Regions from separate parts of the Macrococcus equipercicus genome, predicted to be linked through region 2. Evidence: predicted binding sites of a transcription regulator. Region 2 holds the regulator's gene; each other region holds the start of a gene.
The links. The regulator CtsR, encoded in region 2, represses protease genes until heat stress. The targets are predictions, from matches to a motif close to ATGGTCAATAAAGGTCAAACA.
Positions count from the first base shown of each region.

Region 1 (3,283 bases), 680 kb from region 2:
ACTTCTTCTTTGAAACGGCCTTGAGTTGTATCATATTTAAGTAAGTGAGCTAACATTTTGTCGTCTGTTAAATCGTTTACTGCGACAACCTCGATACCTTCCACTTCTTGTAGTCTTCTGAATGCTAAACGTCCAATACGTCCAAATCCGTTGATTGCTACTTTAACTGCCATGAATAATGGCCTCCTTTATTTCATTTAATATTTTAAAAGGTTTTAACTTTTAATAAATAACTGGCTACTGCTTCGTCTGTGATTAAAATGGTCTGAGCCGGTGCTATCTTTAAGTAAGCCTCGATGGCCTCTGCCTTGCTGCCACCACCTGCAACAGCAATAATATGCTGCTTATCAGGCAGGTCCTCAAGCTGCAGGCCGATAGTCCGCACCTTATGAATAATATTACCCGATTTATCGAAATAATAACCAAATGCTTCGCCTGCTGCCCGTTGTTCAACAAGCAGCGCCTTGACCTCTTCCGGTGTCGCACGACGGTCAGCCATCTTCATCGCATTGCCGATCCCGTGAACCACCACTTCAGCCGATTTCACCTGCTCCAGCACACGTTTAACTGACGGCTCCTGAACGAGACTGCGATAAGTAGCTTCGCTGACCAAGTCAGGCACATACAGTACTTCGTATGTTCCGCCGGTTTCGGCAGCCATGCTGGCGACAATACTGTTGGCCTGCTGCTGCATATGCTCACCGAGTCCACCACGTGCAGGAGTGAACTTCACACTGAAAGAGACCGGATTAAGATGCTCAGCGACACTTGCCATCGTCGAACCGCCCGTCACTGTCACCCCTATATCAGGCACTAAAATATCCTGCAGACATCGACTTGCCTCACTGCCGAGCTGGTCAGCCGCTGAGCTGTCGATATCTGAGTCACCTTTAACGACGATGACTTTTTTGAGGCGATAGAGCTCCTGCAGCTGACCGCTGACAGCAGTAAGATTGCCGTAGCTCTTCAAATAATGTGACAGCTGCTGCAGCACAAGTTCACCGTCAGACGTCACTGTCATACCTTTCGTATGAATCTCAATCAAATACTCATCCTTCAATATGTTAACCTCTGTCCGCAGCACGCGTTCCGTGAGATGAAGCTGCTCACTCAGCGCACGTCTGCCGATCGGCTGAAGCTGATATATAGTTGAGAGAATCGTGAATCTGCGATACATCTTTTCGATTAAATCAGGAATCAGTCGTTGCTGCACTGCAAGAATGTTATCCATAGACGTCCTCCCCGCAAACAAGAGCGACCCAACCGAGACGTTGAACGACCCGCACGGGACAAAAAAGTACTCTCGTTACAAATTCATGATAACAAGAGTACACTATTATTGCAAGAAATAACATTCATCTTTAAAGATATTTTGCCAATGCTTCAGTCACTGTCACGAAATCAATAATGCCTTCCTGGATGATTTCATCATGATACATAATGACCGGTACACGCAGCTGAAATCGTTCCAGCAGTAAATCATCTTCAGTGATGTTTACTGTGCGGTACGTGAAAGAAACATCTTCCTTGGCCAGTTCAAGCTGCAGCTTCGCCTCTTCACATAAGCCGCAGTTCGGCTGTGAGTACATCATCAGTTCAATCTTATTCATACGGTCCATCCCTCCTGAATTCATTAGCTCGTTCATTATTATACTTTATAACTTGACCCGTCATGCAGAGCAAGCAAATTTCAGATAAAAAAAGACTGCTTATTTAAAAGCAGCCGCATAACGCCCTCGGAGGGGATCGAACCCCCATCTTAAGAACCGGAATCTTATGTGTTATCCATTACACCACGAGGGCATGATAGTTTCTATTATAACCACTGTCTCGCTAAAGATAAATATGCAATTATACAATATTGTGGTTTTTATGATGTTTTCTATGTTTTATTTTAACTCATTCCGCGATTATCATATTATTTAAAGCAGATGAAGTTCTATCTTTTGACTATTTTTGACCAACCATAGTATATTATATTTAAACTTAACTTTAAGGAGGATTTATCAATGAATTTAATTCCTACAGTAATTGAAACTACAAACCGCGGCGAACGTGCGTATGATATTTATTCACGTCTCTTAAAAGACCGCATTATTATGCTTGGTTCTCAAATCGATGATAACGTTGCCAACTCAATCGTCTCGCAGTTATTATTCCTGCAGGCGCAGGATGCTGAGAAAGATATCTACTTATATATCAACTCACCAGGCGGCAGCGTCACAGCAGGCATGGCAATCTATGACACAATGCAGCACATTAAACCTGACGTTCAGACGATCTGTATCGGTATGGCCGCTTCAATGGGTTCATTCCTGCTCGCAGCCGGCGCTAAAGGCAAACGCTTTGCATTACCGAATGCAGAAGTGATGATTCACCAGCCACTCGGCGGCGCTCAAGGTCAGGCAACTGAAATCGAAATCGCTGCGCGTCACATTTTAAAAACACGTGAGAAATTAAACCGCATTTTATCAGAACGCACAGGTCAGCCGATTGAAAAAATCGAGAAAGATACTGACCGCGATAATTTCTTAAGCGCTGAAGAAGCGAAAGAATACGGCCTGATTGATGACGTGATGCATCCAACTGACGCTGCTAAGTAATGATGGTTCTGCTGACAGTAGTTATACTGTCAGCTTTTTTTACGGCAAATTTTACATTATGTTTACATTATCTATTCAATTAATTTACAAATTACTGATAGATTAATGATGTACTCATAAAATTTAGGAGGAAATTTTCCGTGAAAAATATGAACAAAGTTATTGCTTCGTCTGTAATAGCTGGACTGTTCCTGTCCGCGCTCCCAACAGCTTCCCCACTTCAGACAAAGACTGCCCAGGCAGCTTCAACGTGTAAAGTATCAGCTCAGCCGAAAAACGTCATCTTCATGATCGGTGACGGTATGGGACCATCTTATACATCAGCTTACCGCTACATGCAGGATAAACCGCAGACAAATGGTCTGGACACTGTTTCTTTTGATAGTTACTTATTAGGTGCGCAGCGTACAATCGCTGAAGATGATCACCAGAACATCACGGATTCTGCATCTGCTGCTACCGCTATGAGTTCCGGCGTTAAGACTTACAACAATGCCATTGCTGTCGATAATGATAAAACACCTGTTAAAACTGTGTTAGAGCAGGCCAAAACGGTCGGTAAATCAACAGGTCTGGTTGCCACTTCTGAAGTAACACATGCAACACCTGCTGCTTACGGTGCTCACGATGAATCCCGAAAAAACATGCCGGCGATTGCTGATGATTACTACGATGAAATG
Region 1 is NZ_CP073809.1:579,047-582,329, reverse strand. Features, by position in the region: gene gap (type I glyceraldehyde-3-phosphate dehydrogenase) at 1-173, opposite strand, end outside; gene KFV11_RS03050 (sugar-binding transcriptional regulator) at 206-1,231, opposite strand; gene KFV11_RS03045 (glutaredoxin family protein) at 1,362-1,610, opposite strand; tRNA gene KFV11_RS03040 (tRNA-Arg) at 1,732-1,803, opposite strand; gene clpP (ATP-dependent Clp endopeptidase proteolytic subunit ClpP) at 2,010-2,603, shown strand; gene KFV11_RS03030 (alkaline phosphatase) at 2,753-3,283, shown strand, end outside.
Region 1: a site for CtsR is predicted at 1,944-1,964, ahead of clpP (ATP-dependent Clp endopeptidase proteolytic subunit ClpP). Genes of this name have one in related genera too.

Region 2 (3,283 bases):
AATAATCTTTTCTTCTGTTACATCAAATGTTGCTAATACTTTAGCCGCAATGCCTTCTGGTTCTCTGACAAGGCCTAATAATAGATGCTCTGTACCGATATTGTTATGCTGTAACCTAATAGCTTCTTCCTGTGCGTGAGCGAGTACGCGCTGCGCACGTTCTGTTAATTTTCCAAACACGATATAGTTCCTCCTTTAAAGATGCTCTCTCAGCATCTTAGCTCGTTTTTCGTTAACGGGTATAGCTTCTTCAAGTGTTGCTAGAAATGGCGGCTGAATAGCAACCATCAGCTCGTTGAAACGAAAAGGCATCGGTTCAACTATTCCCATATCGATACCCATTTTCAGTTCACTTAATCTTAAACTTGCCTCTTCAGCAGTGATCAGCTGAGCATATTTCAAAACTCCAAGGCTTCTATAGACACGGTCTGCCGTCTCGATATAATCATAATCTTTGAGGCGTTTACGCATGCCTTCTTCTTCAGTAATAATCTGCTCGACAATCTGCTTCAGATCTTCAATAATCGCTTCTTCTGTCTTACCGAGCGTCAGCTGGTTGGATACTTGGTACACGTGGCCGAGCGCCTGCGTCCCTTCACCGTAGATCCCGCGGATTGTATAGCCGAAGCGGTTAATTGCCTGGGCAATACGACCCATCCGGTTCATGATGGACAGTCCAGGCAGATGCAGCATCACACTTGCACGCAGTCCTGTCCCGATATTGGTCGGGCATGTCGTCAAGTAACCGAGCGTCTCATCAAATGACAATGTCAGTTTCTCGTCGATCAGACTGTCCACTGCTAACGCCTTGCTGTACAGTTCATCCAGTGACAGTTCAGGCCCCAGCACTTGTATACGGATATGATCTTCTTCGTTGACCATAATACTGACTGATTCATCCTCATTCAAAAACACAGCACCGTGGTCCTGGGCGAGCAGCTCCTTGCTGACTAAATGCTTGATGACCAGTATTTGACGTTCGTTTTTGTCGAGTGCGCTTAAGCGCACTTCTTCGTAATGAGGCTTGAGTACTGCTGATACTTCCTCAAGCACTTCGAGCGCAGTCTGCTCGTCATACATGAGCGGATGAACGAAGTTCTCAAGGTTTCTTGCAAGACGGATACGAGAGCTTAATATAATCGGCTGCTCGGTTTCCTGCTGCATCCAGTCGCTTAAAGTATGGCTCAAATGTTTATCCAGCATTTACTCCGCCTCGCTTTCCTTTAATGCTTTAATCTCATCTCTGACATGAACCGCCTGCTCGAAGTCCTGCAATTCTACTAGTTCCTGCAGCTTCAGTTCAAGTTCTTCAATCTTCTTGCGGCGGGCAATTTTTTCTGCTGATTTCAGTGGTGCTTTACCGACGTGCTTCTGGTTACCGGCTTGAACGCGTTCTACAATACGCGGCAAGTATGCCTGGAACGTGCTGTAGCATTTACTGCAGCCGAACTTCCCGATATGCAGCGATTCACGCAGCGTCAGCCCGCAGTTCGGACAGGGTTCCTGCCGGCCGTTCAGTTCACTGGATGCCAGCAGATGCTTAAGCAGCTGGTTCATTGTAAATTCTTCTTCATTAAAGTTCATAAGCGTCCTCTCCTGACTACTGATATTGAAGCACAGTCAGCACGTTCTGCAGTATATTCGCACGTATGTGATCGCGGTACGGGACATCAACATAGAGTACGTCCCGGTGAATAGTCACAAGCAACAGACGTTTTTCGCGTAATGTAATCAGTTCGTTCTGATATAAACCTTCTATAATATGTTCAGCATTCTGCTGAGTGATCTGACTGCCAGTCATGTCTTTCAAATGATTGATGAAAGCAGACTGATTACTGGATTCAATTTTCGTGATACGTATATAGCCGCCACCACCGCGTTTACTTTCAATGGCATAACCATGTTCGTTAGTAAACCGTGTCTTAATGACATAGTTCAACTGAGATGGGACGCAATCAAATTTTTCCGCAATATGAGCGCGCTTAATCTCAACGACATCGCCGCTCTGCTCAAGCAGCTGCTTTAAATACTGCTCAATGATATCCGACATATTTTTCATGACTTCACCTCTTTTTGACCATCTTTGACTTTATTATATGAGCATTCTTTCTGAAGTGCAAACAATATGTTTTATTCTGTATTTACATACTATTTATCATGCGTTTACAAAAACTTTAAGTTTTTGTACCGCTTTCATTTTAAATGTAGTATGATATTAAAAGCGAAAAAATATAGCGCTATCAAATATAAAAGAGGTGTTAAAACTTGCAATATATAATTGGTCTTATCGGTTTAGCTGTCTTCCTGCTGCTTGCATGGGTTGTCAGTTCAGATAGAAAGAATGTCAGATGGCAGTATATCGCTATTATGATGGTTATTCAGTTTCTCCTCGCCTTCTTACTGCTTAAAACACCAGGCGGCGTATATTTAGTCAATAATCTGGCTAAAGGATTCGGTTACCTGCTAGGATACGCAGCAGAAGGTGTCAACTTCGTCTTCCCTAATATGGTGAATGTAGATAGTAAGGGCGCACCACTGAACAACTTCTTCACGCAAGTGCTGCTGCCGATCACATTCATTTCTGCATTGATCGGTATTCTGCAGTATTTAAGACTACTACCGTTCATCATCAAATATTTAGGCCTTGCGATTTCTAAAATCAACGGTATGGGTAAGCTTGAGTCTTACAATGCAGTGGCTTCAGCCATTCTCGGTCAGTCAGAAGTCTTCATCTCATTGAAGAAGCAGCTGCCATACATTCCGAAACACCGTCTTTATACATTGACAGCGTCAGCGATGTCGACCGTATCATTATCAATTGTCGGTGCCTACTTCTCGATGATCAAACCTGAATACGTCGTGACAGCGATCGTCCTGAACTTATTCGGCGGCTTCATCATCGCATCTATCATTAATCCGTACCGCGTAACCGATGAAGAAGAAAATGAAGTCATTATGACTGAGAATGAGCATCAACAATCATTCTTCGAAATGCTCGGTGAATATATTCTCGATGGTTTCAAAGTAGCAATCATCGTCGGTGCGATGCTGATCGGTTACATCGCACTAATCGCCATGTTAAACGGCATTGTCGATGCATTCACTCCTGGCCATGTTAACTTCCAGACGATTCTCGGCTACGTCTTTGCGCCGTTTGCATTTTTAACAGGTATCCCTTGGCATGATGCTGTCCGTGCAGGATCTATCATGGCAACCAAACTTGTCTCGAATGAATTTGTAGCGATGCTTGATGTTCAAAACATCGTCAACAATAAAACAGGTG
Region 2 is NZ_CP073809.1:2,036,740-2,040,022, forward strand. Features, by position in the region: gene KFV11_RS10865 (ATP-dependent Clp protease ATP-binding subunit) at 1-183, opposite strand, end outside; gene KFV11_RS10870 (protein arginine kinase) at 196-1,203, opposite strand; gene KFV11_RS10875 (UvrB/UvrC motif-containing protein) at 1,204-1,584, opposite strand; gene KFV11_RS10880 (CtsR family transcriptional regulator) at 1,601-2,059, opposite strand; gene KFV11_RS10885 (NupC/NupG family nucleoside CNT transporter) at 2,266-3,283, shown strand, end outside.

Region 3 (3,283 bases), 770 kb from region 2:
GTTGTGCTGCTCAATTTCCTGAAGTGTCAAGTCACTTCCGCTATCTACTAATATACGCATACTGTTCCTCCTTATGACTTAATAAAAGTATTGATTGAGAAATTTACCGATACCATCTTCATTATTAGTGCCGATTACTTGATCGGCAAGCTCTTTTAACGGCTGAATGGCATTGCCCATCGCAAGACCCATTCCTGCATATTCTATCATTTCATTGTCATTATCTTCATCACCAAAAGCGATAATGTTTTCGCGGCTGATGCCGAAATATTCAGCGACATACTTGACACCTACTGCTTTGTTGATGCCTTTTTTGACGATTTCAATGACGGGGTACGGCGCTCCCCAGCGACGGTGTTCAATGCTTTCAGCGTAAATTTCACTTAAATGCTGCCGAATAGAGGGGATATACTTTTCTTCCGCCTGAATTAAAATGCTGGTCGGTCCTTCTGTTAAATTGGTCGTTAAGTCCCCTGTAGTGACCAGAGGATTGCCCATTGTAAAACCATCAAATAAATATTGATCATGATAATGAAAAAAGACATTATCTTTCACTTCAGCGATGACATTCTGGATATTCAATTGTTTGACCTGGGAGAATATTTCCTGCGCAATATTTAAATCGAGTGTCTCATGAATTGTCTTGAAAGTCATATTACCAGGATGATGGACGAAGGCGCCGTTGAAGTTTACGATAGGAGACGCCAGTCCGAGCTCCTGATAATAAATTTGACTTGCTCTGTAAGGTCTTCCAGTTGAGATGATGACTTCATGGCCATCTTTTATCAACGTCTGGATGACGGTCCGGGTATAAGGCGAAATGATTTTGTCATCCGTCAGTAAAGTGCCGTCCAGATCAAGACAGATTAAATGTTTGTCTGTCATAGTAACCGTTCCTTTCTATCTTCTATAGTTATCATATCATTTAATTGGCTATGTGAAAGTTATTTGATATAGTAGGAATAAGATGACAAGGAGTGATATTAAATGGAAGAAGCAATGAAAGACAGCATACTCGGAGCACTAGAAAATGTAATTGACCCGGAACTTGGCATAGATGTTGTCAATCTCGGGCTTGTCTATAATGTCGATATGGATGACGACGGAATTGCGACAGTGAGCATGACATTGACATCAATGGGCTGTCCGATGGGGCCGCAAATTATCGACCAGGTGAAGACAGCGCTCGGCGAACTGCCTGAGATTAAAGAGACGGTCGTCAACATCGTCTGGAACCCGCCATGGAACAAAGATATGATGAGCCGCTACGCTAAAATTGCTTTAGGCGTAAGCGGTTAAGCATCATTATATTGATGCAGGACGAATCTTTTTGATTCGTCTTTTTTTATGGGTTAAAAGATAAAAAAGAGGGCAAATAATTTGTGTGATGAATAGCAAGGTATTATAATTAAGTTAAAGGTCAAATATAGTCAAACAATTAATGAGGTGAACTGATGAATATCGATAATATGACTTATAATGTCCAGTCTGCTATTGAATTTTCGCAGAATGATGCTGTGGCACGTAAAGTGCAGGCTATTGAACCAGAAAGTCTGCTGCTGGCGTTCACTAATGATGCAGACAGTATGCTGACGACTGTTGTTGAGCGGTCGAACCTTGATATGAAAGAATATGTCAGACGACTGACTGAAAAATTAACAGGTCTGCCGCAGATCAGCGGTGATAACGTCCAGTACGGCCAGTATATGAGCGCCGGCTTGAACCAGCTGCTGCAGAAGGCCGAAACAGTTAAAAACACGATGGAAGATGATTACTTATCTGTTGAGCATTTAATTATTGCAGCGATGGAAGTTCATGACATCACTAAGCAGTTTGTAGGCAATAAAGCAGAAGTCATCAAAGAAATCATTACTCAAATCAGAGGGGGGAACCATGTGACAACTCAAAATCCAGAAGTACAGTATGAAGTACTCAAAAAATATGGCCGGGATTTAGTGGAGGAAGTGCGGAACGGCAAGATGGATCCAGTGATCGGCCGTGACGAAGAAGTGCGTAATACTATCCGTATTTTAAGCCGTAAAACAAAAAATAATCCTATATTGATCGGGGAGCCGGGGGTCGGTAAAACAGCGATCGTCGAAGGACTGGCGCAGCGTATCGTCCGGAAAGACGTTCCTGACTCCCTGCTGAACAAAACAATCTTTGAACTTGATTTAAGTGCATTAGTCGCCGGCGCAAAGTTTCGCGGGGAATTTGAAGAACGCTTGAAAGCCGTGCTGAAAGAAGTTAAAGACAGCAACGGAGAGATCATCCTGTTTATCGATGAGATTCACATGCTGGTTGGAGCAGGCAAGACAGACGGCGCGATGGATGCAGGTAATATGCTGAAACCGATGCTTGCACGTGGTGAACTGCACTGTATCGGTGCGACGACACTCAATGAATACCGCCAGTACATCGAGAAAGACTCAGCGCTTGAACGCCGCTTTCAGAAAGTGCATGTTGCTGAACCTGATGTGGAAGACACCATCTCGATACTGCGCGGCCTGAAGGAGCGTTATGAAGTCCATCATGGTGTCAGAATTCAGGACAGAGCGCTTGTAGCTGCGGCTGAGTTATCAGACCGCTATATTACAGACCGCTTTCTGCCGGATAAAGCGATTGACCTTGTAGACCAGGCATGTGCGACCATCCGGACTGAGATGGGTTCTAAACCGACTGAACTCGACGCAGTTAACCGGCGTGTGCTGCAGCTGGAAATCGAAGAGAAGGCGTTGAAAAATGAGCAGGACACTCAAAGCATGAACCGCTTGAAAGAGCTGCAGAAAGAGCTTGCTGATGAGAAAGAGAAACAGCAGATTTTGACAGCGAAAGTAGATAAAGAAAAAGCGCAGATTCAAGTTGTGCAGGAGAAACGCAGCGAGCTCGATCAATATCGTCAGCAGCTGGAAGACGCACAGAACAAGTATGATCTAGCTAAAGCTTCTGAACTGCAGTACGGAAAAATACCGGAGATTGAAAGAGAGCTTGCTGAACTTGAAGAAGAGTTTCAGGAAGAGACAAAAGGCACAGACCGCCTGATCCGTGAAGTAGTGACCGATGAGGAAATTGGCTATATCGTGTCACAGTGGACCGGAATTCCTGTTAGTAAGTTAGTTGAAACTGAGAAAGAAAAATTACTTAAACTCTCTGATATATTACATGAGCGGGTCGTCGGCCAGGAAGAAGCAGTCGACTTAGTAGCAGATGCTGTTGTCCGTGCACGTGCCGGTATTAAAGATCCGAACCGTCCAATCGGCAGCTTCTTGTTCCTTGGTCCGAC
Region 3 is NZ_CP073809.1:661,844-665,126, forward strand. Features, by position in the region: gene KFV11_RS03475 (DegV family protein) at 1-60, opposite strand, end outside; gene KFV11_RS03480 (Cof-type HAD-IIB family hydrolase) at 79-885, opposite strand; gene KFV11_RS03485 (metal-sulfur cluster assembly factor) at 988-1,299, shown strand; gene clpB (ATP-dependent chaperone ClpB) at 1,455-3,283, shown strand, end outside.
Region 3: a site for CtsR is predicted at 1,417-1,437, ahead of clpB (ATP-dependent chaperone ClpB). Genes of this name have one in related genera too.